DNA from 2 places in the Mesorhizobium sp. WSM4817 genome. Region 1 is predicted to be linked to the other one. Evidence: riboswitches for the same ligand, from Rfam matches in the RefSeq annotation. Region 1 holds a riboswitch; the other holds the start of a gene.
The links. Region 1 has a riboswitch for thiamine pyrophosphate ahead of thiB (thiamine ABC transporter substrate binding subunit). Riboswitches for the same ligand answer to the same signal wherever they lie in the genome.

Region 1 (7,806 bases):
CGGCTTGAACAGGAAGTCCTTCATGTAGGAGACGACGTGGCGCTGCTCGCCGTTGATGACAAGGTTCTCGCCGCGGCCGTCGGTGAGATACTGCGCCAGCGTCTCTTGCGGGTCGACTGCCTCGCGTTTCTGGTCGAGCGTGGCGATCTCCAGATTGGTGCCGAGTCGCACCGTGCCTGAGTCCGGCTTCAATTCGCCGGTCAGCATCTTCAGCAGCGTCGTCTTTCCGGCGCCGTTCGGGCCGACCAGGCCGACGCGGTCACCGCGCTGGATGCGGGTCGAGAAACCCCTGACCACGGTGAGGTCGCCAAAGCTCTTCTCGATGTTCCTGGCCTCGATCACCAGCTTGCCCGATTCGGCGGCTTCGCTGGCCACCATCGTCGCCGCACCCTCGGCGCCGCGATGGCCGCGAAAGCGCTGGCGCATGGTCTGCAATTCGCCGAGCCGGCGCATGTTGCGCTTGCGCCTTGCCGTCACGCCATAGCGCAGCCAGTGCTCCTCGCGCACGATCTGGCGGCCAAGCTTGTGCTGCTCGCTCTCTTCTTCTTCCAGAACGGTGTCGCGCCATTCCTCGAAATGGCTAAAGCCCTTGTCCAGCCTGCGGGTCTGGCCGCGATCGAGCCAGACGGTGGCGCGCGACACGCGCTCGAGGAAGCGGCGGTCGTGCGAGATGACGATCAGCGCCGAAGAGGTGCGGGCGAGTTCCTCCTCCAGCCATTCGATGACCGACAGGTCGAGATGGTTGGTCGGCTCATCGAGGAGGAGAATGTCGGGCTCCGGCGCCATGACGCGGGCCAGGGCAGCACGGCGGGCTTCGCCGCCGGAGAGATCGTTCGGCCGTTCCTCGCCGGACAGGCCGAGATGCTCCATCAGATAGGTGGCGCGGTAGGGATCGTCGGCGGGTCCGAGACCCGCCTCGACATAGGCGCGGACGCTGGCGAAACCATCCATGTCGGGCATTTGCGGCAGGTAGCGCACTGTTGCCGAAGGCTGGCGGAACACCTCGCCATCCTGCGGCTCGATCAATCCCGCAGCGATCTTCAGCAACCTCGACTTGCCCGAGCCGTTGCGGCCGACCAGAGCGATCTTGTCGCCCGCCGACGCCGTCAGTTCCGTCCCGTCGAGCAGCGGCGTGCCACCGAAGGTCAGTTTTATCCCGTCGAGATTGAGAAGCGGCGGCGCCATGTCAGCTTTCAGGTAGGGGGAATGGATGGGCGAGCAACAGCGCGCGGCCGCTGCCCAGCGCGACTTCGAGCCGGCCCTTGACCTCGTTGGAAATGGTCAGCGACGAGCCGAACGCCACCTCGACATGGTTCAGCGGCCATTTGGCGCCGGTCACGGTCAGACCGGCAAGGTCGGAGAAGCCGAGAATCGAAAACAGCGTGCCGTCGGCGTAGTCGAAGCCGGCCTTTCCGGGAAGCAAGGGCACGCCTTCCTGTGCGCCACTGGTCAAAAGCACCTCTGTCCCTGCCTCGGCCAGCCGGACGCCGAGCGCCAGGTGCAGGAAGGCGTGGTCGGTGCGCTTGCCGCCGAACGCGCCGGCGAGCACGAGGCTGGTCGCGCCGCGTTCGAGCGCGGCGGCGATAGCCAGTTCGCCGTCGGTCTTGTCCTTTTCTGCCGGAAACACCTGGCGCGGCACGGCGGCGAGCTCGTCCGGCAAATCCGCCGGCACCGAATCGAAGTCGCCGACCCAGAGTTCCGGCGTCAGGCGCAGAGTCCGGGCATGGCTGATGCCGGCGTCGGCGGCGATGACACGCGTGCCTTCGACCTGGCGGTCGAGCAGCGGCGTGCGGATAAGGTCGCCGCCAAGCAGGATGGTGAATTTGCTCATATGCGTGGCCCTTACCAGCCCTGCTTGCGATACGGAAGGCCGCGGTCCGGATGCCCGGCAAACTTCCGCTTGCGCCGCAGATGGGCCGGGCCTATGTGTCGAAGCGCTCTAACGGGGTGCTGGACGCGATCTTCGCGGACCGGCTGAGAGGCAACCTGCCAACCCGCTGAACCTGATCCGGTTTGTACCGGCGGAGGGATTAGACGTTTCGGACAAGCCGACGCCTCAATTCCCTTCAACGCCAACGAAGGAGGCGCCGATGCGCACGTTTTTATACACACTTGTTTCGGCAGTGCTGCTCGCGGCGACCGTTCTCGCCGGCACCGGGTCGGCATCCGCGCAGGAAAAACTCACCGTCTATACCTATGAGAGCTTCACCGCCGAATGGGGTCCAGGCCCGGCGGTCAAAAAGGCGTTCGAGGCCGAATGCGGCTGTATTCTCCAATTCGTCGCGGTCGCCGACGGCGTCGCCCTGCTCAACCGCGTCAGGCTGGAAGGGGCCGCGACCAAGGCCGACATCGTGCTCGGCCTCGACACCAATCTGACGGCGGAAGCCAAGGCCACCGGCCTGTTTTCGCCGCATGGTGCCGTCATCGACGTCAAGGTGCCGGGCGGCTGGAGCGACGATATTTTCGTGCCGTTCGACTATGGTTATTTCGCCGTCGTCTACGACACCGAAAAGCTGAAGACGCCGCCGAAGAGCCTGAAGGAATTGGTCGAGGGCAATGCCGATGAAAAGATCGTCATTCAGGATCCGCGCACCTCGACGCCCGGTCTCGGCCTGCTGTTGTGGGTGAAGTCGGTTTATCGCGACAAGGCGCCCGAAGCCTGGGCCAAGCTTAAGGCAAAGGTGCTCACCGTGACGCCGGGCTGGAGCGAGGCCTACGGCCTGTTCACCAAGGGCGAGGCGCCGATGGTGCTGTCCTATACCACGTCGCCGGCCTATCACATGGTCGCCGAAAACACCCAACGCTATCAGGCAGCGTCCTTCGACGAGGGCGCGTATCTGCAGATCGAGGTTGCCGGCATCACCAAATCAGGTGCGAAGAACCCGTTGGCGAAACAGTTCCTGACTTTCATGACCGGGCCGAAATTCCAGGATGTCATTCCCGAGACCAACTGGATGTTCCCTGCCGGCAAGACCGAGAAGCCGCTCAATCCGGCTTTCGACAAGCTCGTCAAGCCGACCAAGACGTTGCTGTTAAGCCCCGAAGAGGTCGCCGCCAACCGCAAGGCCTGGGTCGACGAATGGCTGTCGGTGATGAGCAAGTAGCTTGTGATTGAGAGATGATCACTCTACGGCGCCGGGAACTCGGCCTCAGCCATATTTTCTGCTTCGACGATCGTTGAACTAGGCAGGGCGGCATGCGTACCGGATATCCTGCCGACCCCCGCGTCACCGCCGGCACAATTGCGCTTGCCGCTGTTGCGCTGCTGATCGGCGGCGCGTTCGCCGGGCTCATCGTCGAAGGCGCCCGCGATCCGTCCGGCGCCGCGTCGGCCTTCGATTCCTACCTCTTCAGCGTCGCCCGATTCACGTTGTGGCAGGCATTGCTGTCGACACTGCTCTCCGTCGTGCCAGCGCTGTTCGTGGCGCGGGCGCTGTCGCGGCATCCGCGCTTCTTTGGTCGCGGCCTGATCCTGCAGCTCTTCGCCGTGCCGCTCGCGCTGCCGGCCATCGTCGCAGCACTCGGGATTCTGGCACTCTATGGCCGTGCAGGCTATTTTGCCGGCGTGCTCAGCGCGATCGGCGGTCAGGGCTGGCCGGGCATGTACGGCCTGTCCGGCATCCTCGTCGCCCATGTCTTCTTCAATCTGCCGCTGGCGACGCGGCTGTTCCTCGAAGCGCTTGCGACAGTGCCGGCCGACCAGTGGCGGCTGGCGAGCCAACTCGGCATGGGCGCCAGGCCCGCCTTCCGGCTGATTGAATGGCCGACGCTGCGCGCGGCGCTGCCGGGCGTCGCCGGGCTTGTCTTCATGCTCTGCATCACATCCTTTACCATCGTACTCACGCTGGGCGGCGGGCCGCGTGCGACGACGCTGGAGGTCGCCATCTACCAGGCGCTGCGTTTCGATTTCGATCCTGCCCGCGCGGTGACGCTGACAGTGCTGCAGATCGCGCTGACCTTCGTCGTCGTGCTGGCATTGATGCGGCTCGGCGCCAATACCGTCGGCGACGCCAACCTGCCGGTGGCTTCGCGCCGCTATCTTTCGGCCGGCGCCGCCGAGACCGTGCTGAACGCAGCATTGATCATCCTCGCTTTGCTGTTCGTCGCCGGGCCGATGGCGGCCACGGTGACGTCAGGCCTTGGCGCCGATCTCGGCCGGCTGGCGGGCGAGAGCGCGGTGCGGCAAGCGGCGCTGACCAGCGCCGTGCTCGCCTTGCTGGCGGCGCTGCTTGCAGTGGCGCTGTCGCTGTCGCTGGTCATGGCACGCCGGGCGCTGGCCTTGAGGCGTCGCGTCGGCGCCAGGACGCTGCTCGAATACGCCACCGATACCGGCGCCGGCTTCGTCCTCGTCGTGCCGCCCGTCGTCATCGGCGCCGGCTGGTTCCTGCTCCTGCGGACCGTCAGCGACGTCTTTGCCATCGCCCCTGTCATGGTCGTCGCCGTCAATGCGGTGATGGCGATGCCGTTTGCCATCCGCGCCATTCGCCCCGGCTATGATGCGGCGAGCGAACGCCACGAGCGGCTCTGTTTGCTGCTTGGCATTTCGGGCTGGAATCGTTTCCGGCTGGTCGACTGGCCGTCGCTGCGGCGGCCGCTCGCCACCGGTTTCGCGTTCGCGATGGCTTTGTCGCTCGGCGATCTCGGCGTCATTGCCCTGTTTGGCAGCGACTCCCTGCAGACGCTGCCTTATCTCTTGCTGGCCCGCATGGGCAGCTACCGCACGATGGACGCGGCCGGCCTGGCATTGCTGCTCGGCCTCGTCTGTCTCGCGCTTGTCCTGGCCGCGGACTGGCTGGGACGGGGAGAAAAATCATGATGCTCAACAGCGAAAACGGTACGGCTGTGCGGCTGGAAAAGGTCTCGTTCAGCTATGGCGAAGCGCCGTTTTTATTCGATGTCGAGTTCGCCGCCTCGAAGATCACCGCCATCATGGGGCCGAGCGGCTCGGGAAAATCGACACTGCTCAACCTGGTGGCCGGCTTCGAGACGCCGCGATCGGGCCGCGTGCTGATCGGTGGCGGCGAAGTCGGCGGCAAACCGCCTTCGGCGCGGCCAGTGTCGATGGTGTTCCAGGAAAACAATCTCTTCGCCCATCTTTCGGTCGAACGAAATGTCGGCCTTGGCCGCTCGCCATCGCTCAGGCTGACCGAGGCCGACCACGCTGCAATCGCCGGGGCGCTCAAGCGCGTCGGCCTTGCCGGCAAGCAACGGCGCCTGCCGCGCGAACTCTCCGGCGGCGAGCGGCAGCGCGTCGCGCTCGCCCGCGTCCTGGTGCGCGACCGGCCGGTGCTCTTGCTCGACGAACCGTTCGCCTCGCTCGGACCGGCCTTGCGCGACGACATGCTCGATCTGGTAGCCGACCTCCAAGCGGAGCGGCGCATGACGGTGCTGTTCGTCACCCATCAGCCGGAGGACGCCCACCGTATCGGCCAGGACATGGTGTTCCTGGACAATGGCACGGTTGCCGCAACCGGGACTGTCGCCGATTTTTTTACCAAGGCTGGACCGGAAGCCTTTCGGCGCTATATCGGTGCAGGTCCGTTTGGCGCAGGATCACGAGATGTTGCCCGGAAGCGGACATAATTTACGGCCAAACCGGCTTCAGGCGATGTGGCGTTTGCTTGCCAAGGTCAAAGTAGTGTGGCTAGGTCCTCCGATACTGGTCCGGCATAGGTTGTGATTTGCCACTACGGTGCCATCCGCGCTCGTGGGCTCGAAGGACGCTGTGGCAGTTGATTTTGCGCATGATCTGAAAATCGATGCCCGATTTTCGGGCCATGTGCTGAGAGCCGAAAGGAAGCTGTTCTGCCGACCGGCACAGACAGAGTGAGAAGGAAACCGCTGGCGCGCTTCCTGGCGCTGGCCGGCTTTGCCATGGCATTGGCAAGCTGCCAGATGTTCACGCCTCCGGACGTTCAGGAATCCGGCTTCCAGCCTTCCAGCAAACCGGTCACCGTCGACAATGTTGCCGCCAACAGCAAGGTCGCCGAAATGGCCAAGGCGCAGCATCCGCGCATCCTCGCGACCTATGGCGGCGAATATTCCGATCCCAAGCTCGAGCGCATGGTCGCCAAAGTCGTCGGCAGCCTGACGGTGGTTTCGGCCAACCCGAGCCAGACCTACCGCATCACGATCCTCAATTCGCCCAACGTCAACGCTTTCGCATTGCCTGGCGGCTATCTCTACATCACGCGCGGCCTGTTGGCGCTGGCCAACGATTCGGCCGAGCTCGCCGCGGTCATCGCGCATGAGATGGGCCATGTCACTGCAAACCACGGCTTGCAGCGCCAGCAGCTCGAGGCCGAGGAAGGCTTTGCGACAAAAGTCGTCTCGGATGTGCTCGGCGACAGCCCGACCGCCAAGGCGGCACTGATCCGCGGCAAGCTGCGGCTTGCCCAGTTCTCGCGCAATCAGGAGCTGGAGGCCGACGGCATCGGCATCAAGTCGATCGGCGAGGCGGGCTTCGATCCGTTTGCCGCCGGCCGCTTCCTGCAGTCCATGTCGGCCTACACCGATTTCCGCTCGATCAGCGGCGCCACCGACGCCAGCCTCGACTTCCTGGCAACGCACCCGAACACGCCGCAACGCATCGATCTGGCGCAGCGCCACGCCCGCCAGTTCGGCGCGCCCGGCGTCGGCACGCGCGACCGCGACGCCTTCCTCGCCGGCATAGACGGGCTGCTCTACGGCGACACGCCGGAGGAAGGCTATGTGCGTGGCGAAACCTTCCTGCATCCGGGGCTCGGCGTGTCGTTCTCGGTGCCCGACGGCTTCATCATCGACAACTCGGCCGCGGCGGTGACGGCAACCGGGCCGGGCGACATAGCGATCCGCTTCGACGGCGTCTCGATCGACAGGAACCGATCGCTGACCGACTACCTCCGCAGCGGCTGGGTGGCCGGTCTCGACGAAAGCAGCGTGCGCCAGGAAACAATCAACGGCAACGAGGCGGCGACGGCGCATGCCAGCGCCGAGGGCTGGCAGTTCGGCATCGCGGTGATCCGCGCCGGCGGCCAGGTCTACCGGCTGCTGACGGCAGCCCCCTCCGCCAGCACCTCGCTGGATGCGGTGGCGCGCTCGGTCAGCGGCTCGTTCCGGATCTTGAGCGCGGCCGAAAAAGCAGCGCTGAAGCCGCTGCATATCCGCGTCGTCACGGTCCGGCCCGGACAGACCATGGGTTCGCTCGCGGCGCAGATGGTCGGCGTCGACCGCAAGCTCGACCTGTTCAGGGTGCTCAATGCAATGTCGCCCGGCGCAGCCGTTTCGGCCGGCGACAAGGTCAAGATCATCACCGACAGATAGGGTGTGTCGATATTCAGGTGATGCCGGCCCGCAAACGGCAATTTCGTGCGCTTCCGACCTTCGCCGGCCGGAGCACTCATGAGCGGTCGCGGCAGTAAGGCTACGGCCGGCGTAGGCCGGTGCTCACGTACTTTATGTACGCTCCGCTCCGGTTCTCGGAAACCACCTGGTTTGGTCGCTTCGCGCCCGTCTTCGACTCCGACTCGTCCTAACCTGAATCGCAACACACCCCTAGGCGGCGGTCGCCAGAAACTCGGGGTTTTGCTTCACCAGCGCTATCTTGAGCTTTTCCATGGCGCGTGCCTCGATCTGGCGGACGCGTTCCTTGGAGATGCCAAGCGCCTCGCCGAGGGCTTCGAGCGTCGCGCCCTCGTCGCTCAGCCGGCGTTCCTCGATGATCCTGAGCTCGCGGGCATTGAGCGCGCCGAGCGCGGTTTTCAGCCAGATAGAGCGGCGTTCGACATCGATCGTGTCGCCCACGACTTCGTCCGGCAAAGGATCGTC
Region 2 (7,806 bases), on a different contig from region 1:
ACGGCAACCGCCATCTTCATCCTGAACATCGCGATCGACCTCCTCTACGCGGCTCTCGATCCGCGCATCCGGTACTGAGCCATGACGATCATCACCCCCGACATCAAGCCGGCGGCCGTTCCAGGCAGCGGCCGCGTGCTTTTCGCCTATTTGAAGCGCGACAGGCTTGCGCTCGCCGCCGCCATTTTCCTGGTGATCGTCGTGCTCGCTGCGGTCCTCGGCCCGTGGCTGGTGGGCGATGCCGCTTCGCGGCTGGGCCTGCGCCAGCGCAATCTTGCCCCGTTCTCGCTGGCCAGTGGCTGGATCTACGTCCTTGGCGCCGACACCCTCGGCCGGCCCATCCTGGCCAGGCTGATTGTCGGCGCGCAGAACACATTCGGCATTGCCGCGGCGGCGGTGTTCGCGTCGATGCTGGTCGGTGGAACGCTGGGCCTGATAGCGGGCTATTCGGAGCGCTGGTACAGCCATCTCATCCTGCGCCTCGCCGATGTCGTCATGAGCTTTCCCTCGCTGCTGCTGGCGCTCATCGTGCTCTACACGCTGGGTCCGAGCATCACCAACCTGGTGATCGTTCTCGCCGTGACGCGCATGCCGATCTACCTCAGAACGGCGCGCGCGGAAGTGCTGGAGTTGCGCGAGCGCATGTTCGTCAGCGCGGCGCGAGCCATGGGCGCGAAGCCGGCCCGGATCATCATCCGGCACATCGCCCCCCTGGTCCTGCCGACATTGGTGACGATTTCAGCCATTGATTTCGCGACCGTCATTTTGTCGGAATCGGCGCTGAGTTTCCTTGGCCTCGGCATTCAGCCACCCGACTTCACCTGGGGCGCAATGGTCGCAAACGGCCGCGGCTATCTCGCCACCGCCTGGTGGATCGCATTCTGGCCGGGCCTTGCAATCATGCTGACGACGCTGTCGCTCAACATCCTCTCGAACTGGGCGCGCACCGTCGCCGATCCGCAGCAACGCTGGCGCCTTCAGACATTGCGAAAAGCTGCCCGATGAGCAACGCGACCATTCTCAAGGTGGAGTGTCTGACCGTCGATTTTCTTTCGGACGATGAACCGATACGCGCCGTCGACGATGTCTCTTTCCACGTCAGCCGTGGCGAGACGCTGGTGATCCTCGGCGAAAGCGGTTCGGGTAAGAGCGTCAGCACCAGCACGGTGATGGATCTCATCGACTGTCCGCCAGGCGACATCGTGGCCGGCTCCTGCCTCTTCGATGGCGTCGAACTGTCAGGCCTCGGTGCCGAGGCGCGCCGAAGCATCAACGGCCGCAGGATTGCGATGATCTTTCAGGATCCGCTCGCCTATTTGAACCCGGTCTACACGGTGGGGCGCCAGATCGAGGAGGTCTATGAGAGCCACGGCGCAGAGAGCGGCAAGGGCGCACGCGCCAAGACGATAGAACTGCTTCGGCGCGTCGGCATTCCAGAGCCGCAAAACCGCGTCGACTTCTATCCGCATCAGTTCTCGGGCGGACAGCGCCAGCGCGTGATGATTGCCATGGCGATCGCGTTGAAACCGGACATCCTGATCGCCGATGAGCCGACGACTGCCCTGGACGTCAGCGTGCAAGCGCAGATCCTCGATCTGCTGCGCGATCTCCAGCGCGAAACCGGCATGGCGTTGATCATGATCACCCACGACCTCGAAGTCGCCGCGTCCATGGCGGACCGGATCATCGTCATGAACGGCGGCAAGGTCGTCGAGACAGGCATCGCCAAGGAGGTCTTCAGCAATCCGCAGCACCCCTATACGCGCCGCCTCATCGCCGCCCTGCCCCACGGCAACGCAGCGGAGGCGCCGAACAGGCGTTCGACGGCGATCGCCGGCGAGACGCTGCTCAAGGTGGAACATCTCACCAAGCACTATGAGCTTGCTTCCGGAGCTTTTAGCAGCAAGCGGACGTTCAAGGCGGTGGACGACATAAGCTTCGAGGTCAGGAGAGGAGAAACGCTCGGCATCGTCGGCGAGTCCGGCTCCGGCAAATCGAGCGTCGCGCGCATGCTGTTGGGGCTGAACGCGCCAAGCGCCGGCAGCGCGGTCTTTGCCGGTGAGAACATCTTCGACATGAATGGAAAGCGCCTCATGGCGTTTCGGCGCAAGGTCCAGATGGTCTTCCAGGACCCATACGGATCGATGAATCCGCGCATGCGCGTTTATTCGATCATTTCCGAGCCCTGGGTGATCCACCGCGATATCCTGCCGAAGGACAGGTGGAAGGCTCGCGTGGCAGAGCTCCTGGAACTGGTGGGGCTGCTGCCGGAGCACGCCGAGCGCTACCCGCATCAGTTTTCCGGCGGCCAGCGGCAGCGCATCGCCATTGCGCGCGCGCTTGCCAGCGAGCCGGAACTGATCGTCTGCGACGAGGCGGTTTCGGCGCTCGACGTCTCTATCCAGGCGCAGGTGATCGACCTTCTGGCCGACCTCAGGACGAGGCTCGGCCTCTCCTATATCTTCATCACCCACGACCTGCCGATCGTGCGCCATTTCGCCGACCGGATCATGGTCATGAAAGACGGAAGGATTGTCGAGGAAGGCCAAACCGCGGCGCTGTTCGGGGCGCCTCGCCACGACTATACGCAAAGCCTGCTGCAGGCCGTGCCGCAGCCCAAATGGCTAACGCAGGCTCAATAGTTCGTCCGCGCGCGCCCAGCAAGCGTTGCCGATTGATGGGCCGAATGCGCTTGACAAAATGGCGATCGCCCGCTCAATTTGACCCATTCACCAGGGGGGTCCCGGCAAGGGGCTGAGATACTGCTGGCTTTCGCGGCGCAGTGACCCGTTGAACCTGATCCAGTTCATACTGGCGTAGGGACGGTGCAAGCGCTTTGCGGAGTCCATGCCCGAAAACCTGTAAGCAGGCAGGCAGAAGCGTCTTTTCATCCTTCCGGCACAGAACTGGGTCTCCAATGCATGAGCAAAGGAGCCTCAAAATGAATGCCATTTCCCCCGCCGTGTCGACGGGACCGCTGCCCGCCTCAAGGAAAATCCACAAACCCGGCCTGATTCACCCGCAGATCAGGGTGCCGATGCGGGAAATCGCCGTCCATCCGACGGCAGGCGAACCGCCTGTCACCGTTTACGATCCGTCCGGCCCCTATACGGACCCGACTGTCGAAACCAGCATCGAAAAGGGCCTCGCCAGGTTTCGCAATGAATGGGTGACGGTGCGCGGCGACGTCGAATTCCACGATGCCCGCAGTGTCAGGCCGGAGGACAACGGCTTTGCGTCAGGTGAGCGCCTGACGCCGGAATTTCCCGTGCGCCACCGGCCGCTAAAGGCAAAAACGGGCCAAGCGGTGACGCAGCTTGCCTATGCGCGCGCCGGGATCATCACCCCCGAAATGGAGTTCGTCGCCATTCGCGAGAATCTCGGCCGCGAGAGCTTACGCGGCGGGATGCAGCGCGACGGCAACTCTTTCGGCGCGGCAATCCCGGACTTCGTCACGCCGGAATTCGTGCGCGACGAGATAGCGCGCGGACGGGCTATCATTCCCGCCAACATCAACCACCCGGAGAGCGAGCCGATGATCATCGGCCGCAATTTCCTGGTCAAGATCAATGCCAATATCGGCAATTCAGCCGTCACCTCGTCGATGGCCGAAGAGGTCGAAAAAATGGTCTGGGCGATCCGCTGGGGAGCCGACACCGTCATGGACCTGTCGACCGGTCGCAACATCCACAACATCCGCGAATGGATCGTCCGCAATTCGCCTGTGCCGATCGGAACCGTGCCGCTCTACCAGGCGCTTGAGAAGGTCGGAGGGATCGCCGAGGACCTGACCTGGGAAATCTACCGCGATACGCTGATCGAACAGGCCGAACAGGGCGTCGACTATTTCACCATCCATGCCGGTGTGCGGCTGCACTACATCCCGCTGACGGTCGACCGGGTCACCGGCATCGTGTCGCGCGGCGGTTCCATCATGGCGAAATGGTGCCTGCATCATCACCACGAAAGCTTCCTCTACGAGCATTTCGAGGAAATCTGCGGCATCTGCCGCGCTTACGACGTGTCGTTCTCGCTCGGCGACGGCCTTCGTCCCGGCTCGATCGCCGACGCCAACGACGCGGCGCAGTTCGCCGAACTGGAAACGCTCGGCGAGTTGACAAAGATCGCCTGGGCCAAGGATTGCCAGGTCATGATCGAGGGGCCAGGCCACGTTCCGATGCACAAGATCAAGGAGAACATGGACAGGCAGCTCGAAGTCTGCGGCGAGGCGCCCTTCTACACGCTTGGGCCGCTGACCACCGACATCGCACCCGGCTACGACCACATCACCTCAGGCATCGGCGCTGCGATGATCGGCTGGTACGGCACGGCGATGCTCTGCTATGTCACGCCCAAGGAGCATCTCGGTCTCCCCGACCGCAACGACGTCAAGACGGGCGTCATCACCTACAAGATAGCCGCGCACGCCGCCGACCTCGCCAAGGGTCATCCGACAGCGAAGCTCCGCGACGATGCGCTGTCGAGGGCGCGGTTCGAGTTTCGTTGGGAAGACCAGTTCAACCTGTCGCTCGACCCCGAAACCGCGCGCTCCTTCCACGACGAGACCTTGCCGAAGGAGGCGCACAAGCTGGCGCATTTCTGCTCGATGTGCGGGCCGAAATTCTGCTCGATGCGCATCTCCCACGACATTCGGGCCGAGGCACAGAAAGAGGGCATGGCGGCGATGGCGGCGAAGTACCGCGAGGGCGGCAATCTTTACATGCCGGTGGACGGCGAACCGCCCATGCCGAAGATGCCGGAGCCGTCATGAGGCTGCTGGTCAAAGGGGCTGGCGTCGCCGGCCTCACCGCCGCCTTCGAACTCGCCGCCCGCGGTGCTGCGGTAACCATTGCCGAGACCCGGCATGGCCTTGGCGGCAACGCATCATGGATGGCCGGCGGCATGCTGGCGCCCTGGTGCGAGCGCGAAAGCGCCGAGCAGCCGGTGCTGGATCTCGGACGCGATGCCGCCGACTGGTGGGATGCGGTCCTGCCGGGTCATGTCACGCGGGCCGGAACGCTCGTTCTGGCAACGCCGCGGGATGCGGGCGAACTCGACCGGTTTGCAAGCCGCACGTCGGGTCATCGGCGGATCGACGAAGACGAAATCGCGCTCCTGGAACCCGATCTCGCCGGCCGCTTCCGTCGCGGGCTGTTCTTCCCGGGCGAAGCCCATCTCGACCCACGCCGTGCAATGGCGGCGCTGCATGAAAAACTCGCCGGAAGCGGCGTCGAGTTCCGCTTCGGAATGGACGCCCTGCACATGACGGGATTCGACCGCGAGATCGACTGCATAGGAATGGCGTCCAGCGATGAAAGGCTTCGCGGCGTTCGCGGCGAGATGCTGATCCTGCGTACACCGGACATCTCGCTGTCGCGCCCGGTCAGGCTGCTGCACCCGCGTTTGCCGCTCTATCTGGCGCCGCGCGCCGACCACCATTTCATGGCGGGTGCAACGATGGTCGAGAGTCTGTCCACGGAGCCGGTCACGGTGCGGGCGATAATGGAACTCCTGAACGCCGCCTATTCGGTTCATCCCGCCTTCGGCGAGGCCGCGATCGTTGAGACGGGCGTCGGCATTCGCCCGGCGTTTTCCGACAACCTGCCGCGCGTCGAAGCGCATGGCAGGACCGTCGCGATCAACGGGCTCTACCGCCATGGTTTCCTTCTGGCCCCCGCCATGGCGCGTCGGGCGGCCGACCTTGTTTTCGATGCTGACAAACCGGTGGAACTTGCTGATGAAACTGACGGTCAACGGCGAAGCGCATGAGATCACCGCCGCCACCCTGGCGGAGCTTCTCGCGGCGCTCGACTACGAAGGCAACTGGCTTGCAACGGCAGTGAACAGCGAGGTTGTGCACGCGACTGAGCGGGCGCTGTTCCAGCTGAAGGACGGCGACCGGATCGAAATCCTCTCACCCATGCAAGGAGGTTAGCAACGTGATCGAGCTTTACGGAACCAAGCTTCCGTCGCGCCTGCTTCTCGGCACCGCACAGTACCCCTCGCCCGCCATTCTTGCCGATGCGGTCAAGGCATCCTGCGCGTCCGCGGTGACCGTCTCATTGCGCCGCGAAATGGCCGGCGGCAAGGGTGGCGAGAAATTCTGGTCACTTATCCAATCGCTGCGGCTGCATGTCCTACCCAACACCGCCGGTTGTCACTCCGTCAAGGAAGCCGTCACGACCGCAAATATGGCGCGCGAGGTCTTCGGCACGAACTGGATCAAGCTCGAGGTGATCGGCAATCATGACACGCTGCAGCCTGACGTCTTCGGCTTGGTCGAGGCCGCGCGAATCTTGTGCGACGACGGCTTTGCTGTATTTCCTTACACGACGGACGATCTCGTCGTCGCCGAGCGATTGCTGGAAGCCGGATGCAGGGTGCTCATGCCCTGGTGCGCGCCGATCGGTTCTGCGCTTGGACCGGTAAATATCACCGCGCTCCGCTCGATGCGCGGCCATTTCCCGGATGTCCCGCTGATCGTGGATGCGGGCCTCGGCCGCCCATCTCACGCGGCTCTCGTGATGGAACTCGGCTTCGACGCGGTGCTCCTCAACACGGCAGTGGCCAAGGCCGCCGATCCGATCGGCATGGCGCGCGCGTTCGGCAAGGCGGTCGATGCCGGCCGTGAGGCGTATCGCTCGGGCCTGCTCGAGCCGCGCGACCTCGCCGTCCCATCGACCCCGACAATTGGCCGGGCAGTCTTTCAATGAAACTCGATCCTTTTTATCTGATCGTCGACAGCGCCGCCTGGATTGAAAGGCTGGCGCCGCTCGGCGTCAGGCTGGTGCAGCTTCGCGTCAAGAACCTCGACGAGGCTGCGTTGCGCGCCGAGATCCGCAAGGCGAAGGCCTTGTGCGCCCGTTACAAATGCCAGCTCATCATCAATGACTTCTGGCGGCTGGCGATCGAGGAGGACTGCGATTTCATTCATCTCGGACAGGAAGATCTGCAAGCGGCGGACCTTACCCGGATAAGGGCTGCGGGTCTCCGTCTCGGCCTCAGCACGCACGACCATCTCGAACTCGAAACAGCCCTTGCCGCCAGACCGAACTATATCGCGCTCGGCCCAGTCTATCCGACCATCCTGAAACAGATGAAATGGGCGCCGCAGGGGCTCGAACGGCTTGGCGAATGGAAGCGCCGGATCGCGCCGACACCTCTGGTCGCGATTGGCGGCCTCAATCCCGACCGGATCGAGGGCGTCTTCGGTGCCGGTGCGGACAGCGCCGCGGTAGTGACCGACATCACATTGGATGCCAATCCGGAAGCGCGAACGCGCCAGTGGATCGAAAAGACGAGCCGATGGCGTTGAGGCGCGAACCGCATGTGCTTGTCGTCGGCGGCTCGGACTCCAGCGGCGGCGCCGGCATAGTCCGCGACATTGAGACGATCTCCGCCCTCGACTTGCGCACCTGCCTTGCCATTACCACCGTGACGGTGCAGACGCATGAAGCCGTCACGCAAATCCACAATTTGCAACCCGGTCTGGTGGCCGATCAGATGCGTGCCGCGCTGCAAGCCAATGCGGTCGGGGCGATCAAAATCGGCATGCTCGCGACGGAGCAAACCATCGTCGCCGTCGCGGATGTGCTGCGCCAAAACCCACAGATACCGGCAGTCATCGACCCGGTGCTGGTCTCTTCTTCGGGTTGGCCGCTTCTGGACACAGGCGCTATCGGCGTCCTGAAGCATGAACTCATCCCGCTTTGCCGTCTCGTCACACCCAACCTCATCGAACTGGCTGTCCTTGCCGGCTCAGACCTGGCCATCGACGAGGACGGCGCATTGCAACAAGGTCAGAAA

Region 2: another riboswitch for thiamine pyrophosphate. It lies ahead of thiC (phosphomethylpyrimidine synthase ThiC); the one in region 1 lies ahead of thiB (thiamine ABC transporter substrate binding subunit).

The regions. Positions count from the first base shown of each region.
Region 1 covers NZ_JBVVQQ010000018.1:36,905-44,710, forward strand. The annotation lists gene AC0L2K_RS22825 (ABC-F family ATP-binding cassette domain-containing protein) at 1-1,185, opposite strand, end outside; gene AC0L2K_RS22830 (thiamine diphosphokinase) at 1,187-1,831, opposite strand; TPP riboswitch at 1,934-2,047, shown strand; gene thiB (thiamine ABC transporter substrate binding subunit) at 2,091-3,104, shown strand; gene thiP (thiamine/thiamine pyrophosphate ABC transporter permease) at 3,197-4,816, shown strand; gene thiQ (thiamine ABC transporter ATP-binding protein) at 4,813-5,583, shown strand; gene AC0L2K_RS22850 (M48 family metalloprotease) at 5,875-7,302, shown strand; gene AC0L2K_RS22855 (RNA polymerase factor sigma-32) at 7,534-7,806, opposite strand, start outside.
Region 2 covers NZ_JBVVQQ010000002.1:448,948-456,753, reverse strand. The annotation lists gene AC0L2K_RS04810 (ABC transporter permease) at 1-78, shown strand, start outside; gene AC0L2K_RS04805 (ABC transporter permease) at 82-1,005, shown strand; gene AC0L2K_RS04800 (ABC transporter ATP-binding protein) at 1,002-2,642, shown strand; TPP riboswitch at 2,725-2,841, shown strand; gene thiC (phosphomethylpyrimidine synthase ThiC) at 2,942-4,771, shown strand; gene thiO (glycine oxidase ThiO) at 4,768-5,769, shown strand; gene thiS (sulfur carrier protein ThiS) at 5,738-5,935, shown strand; gene AC0L2K_RS04780 (thiazole synthase) at 5,940-6,713, shown strand; gene AC0L2K_RS04775 (thiamine phosphate synthase) at 6,710-7,315, shown strand; gene AC0L2K_RS04770 (hydroxymethylpyrimidine/phosphomethylpyrimidine kinase) at 7,306-7,806, shown strand, end outside.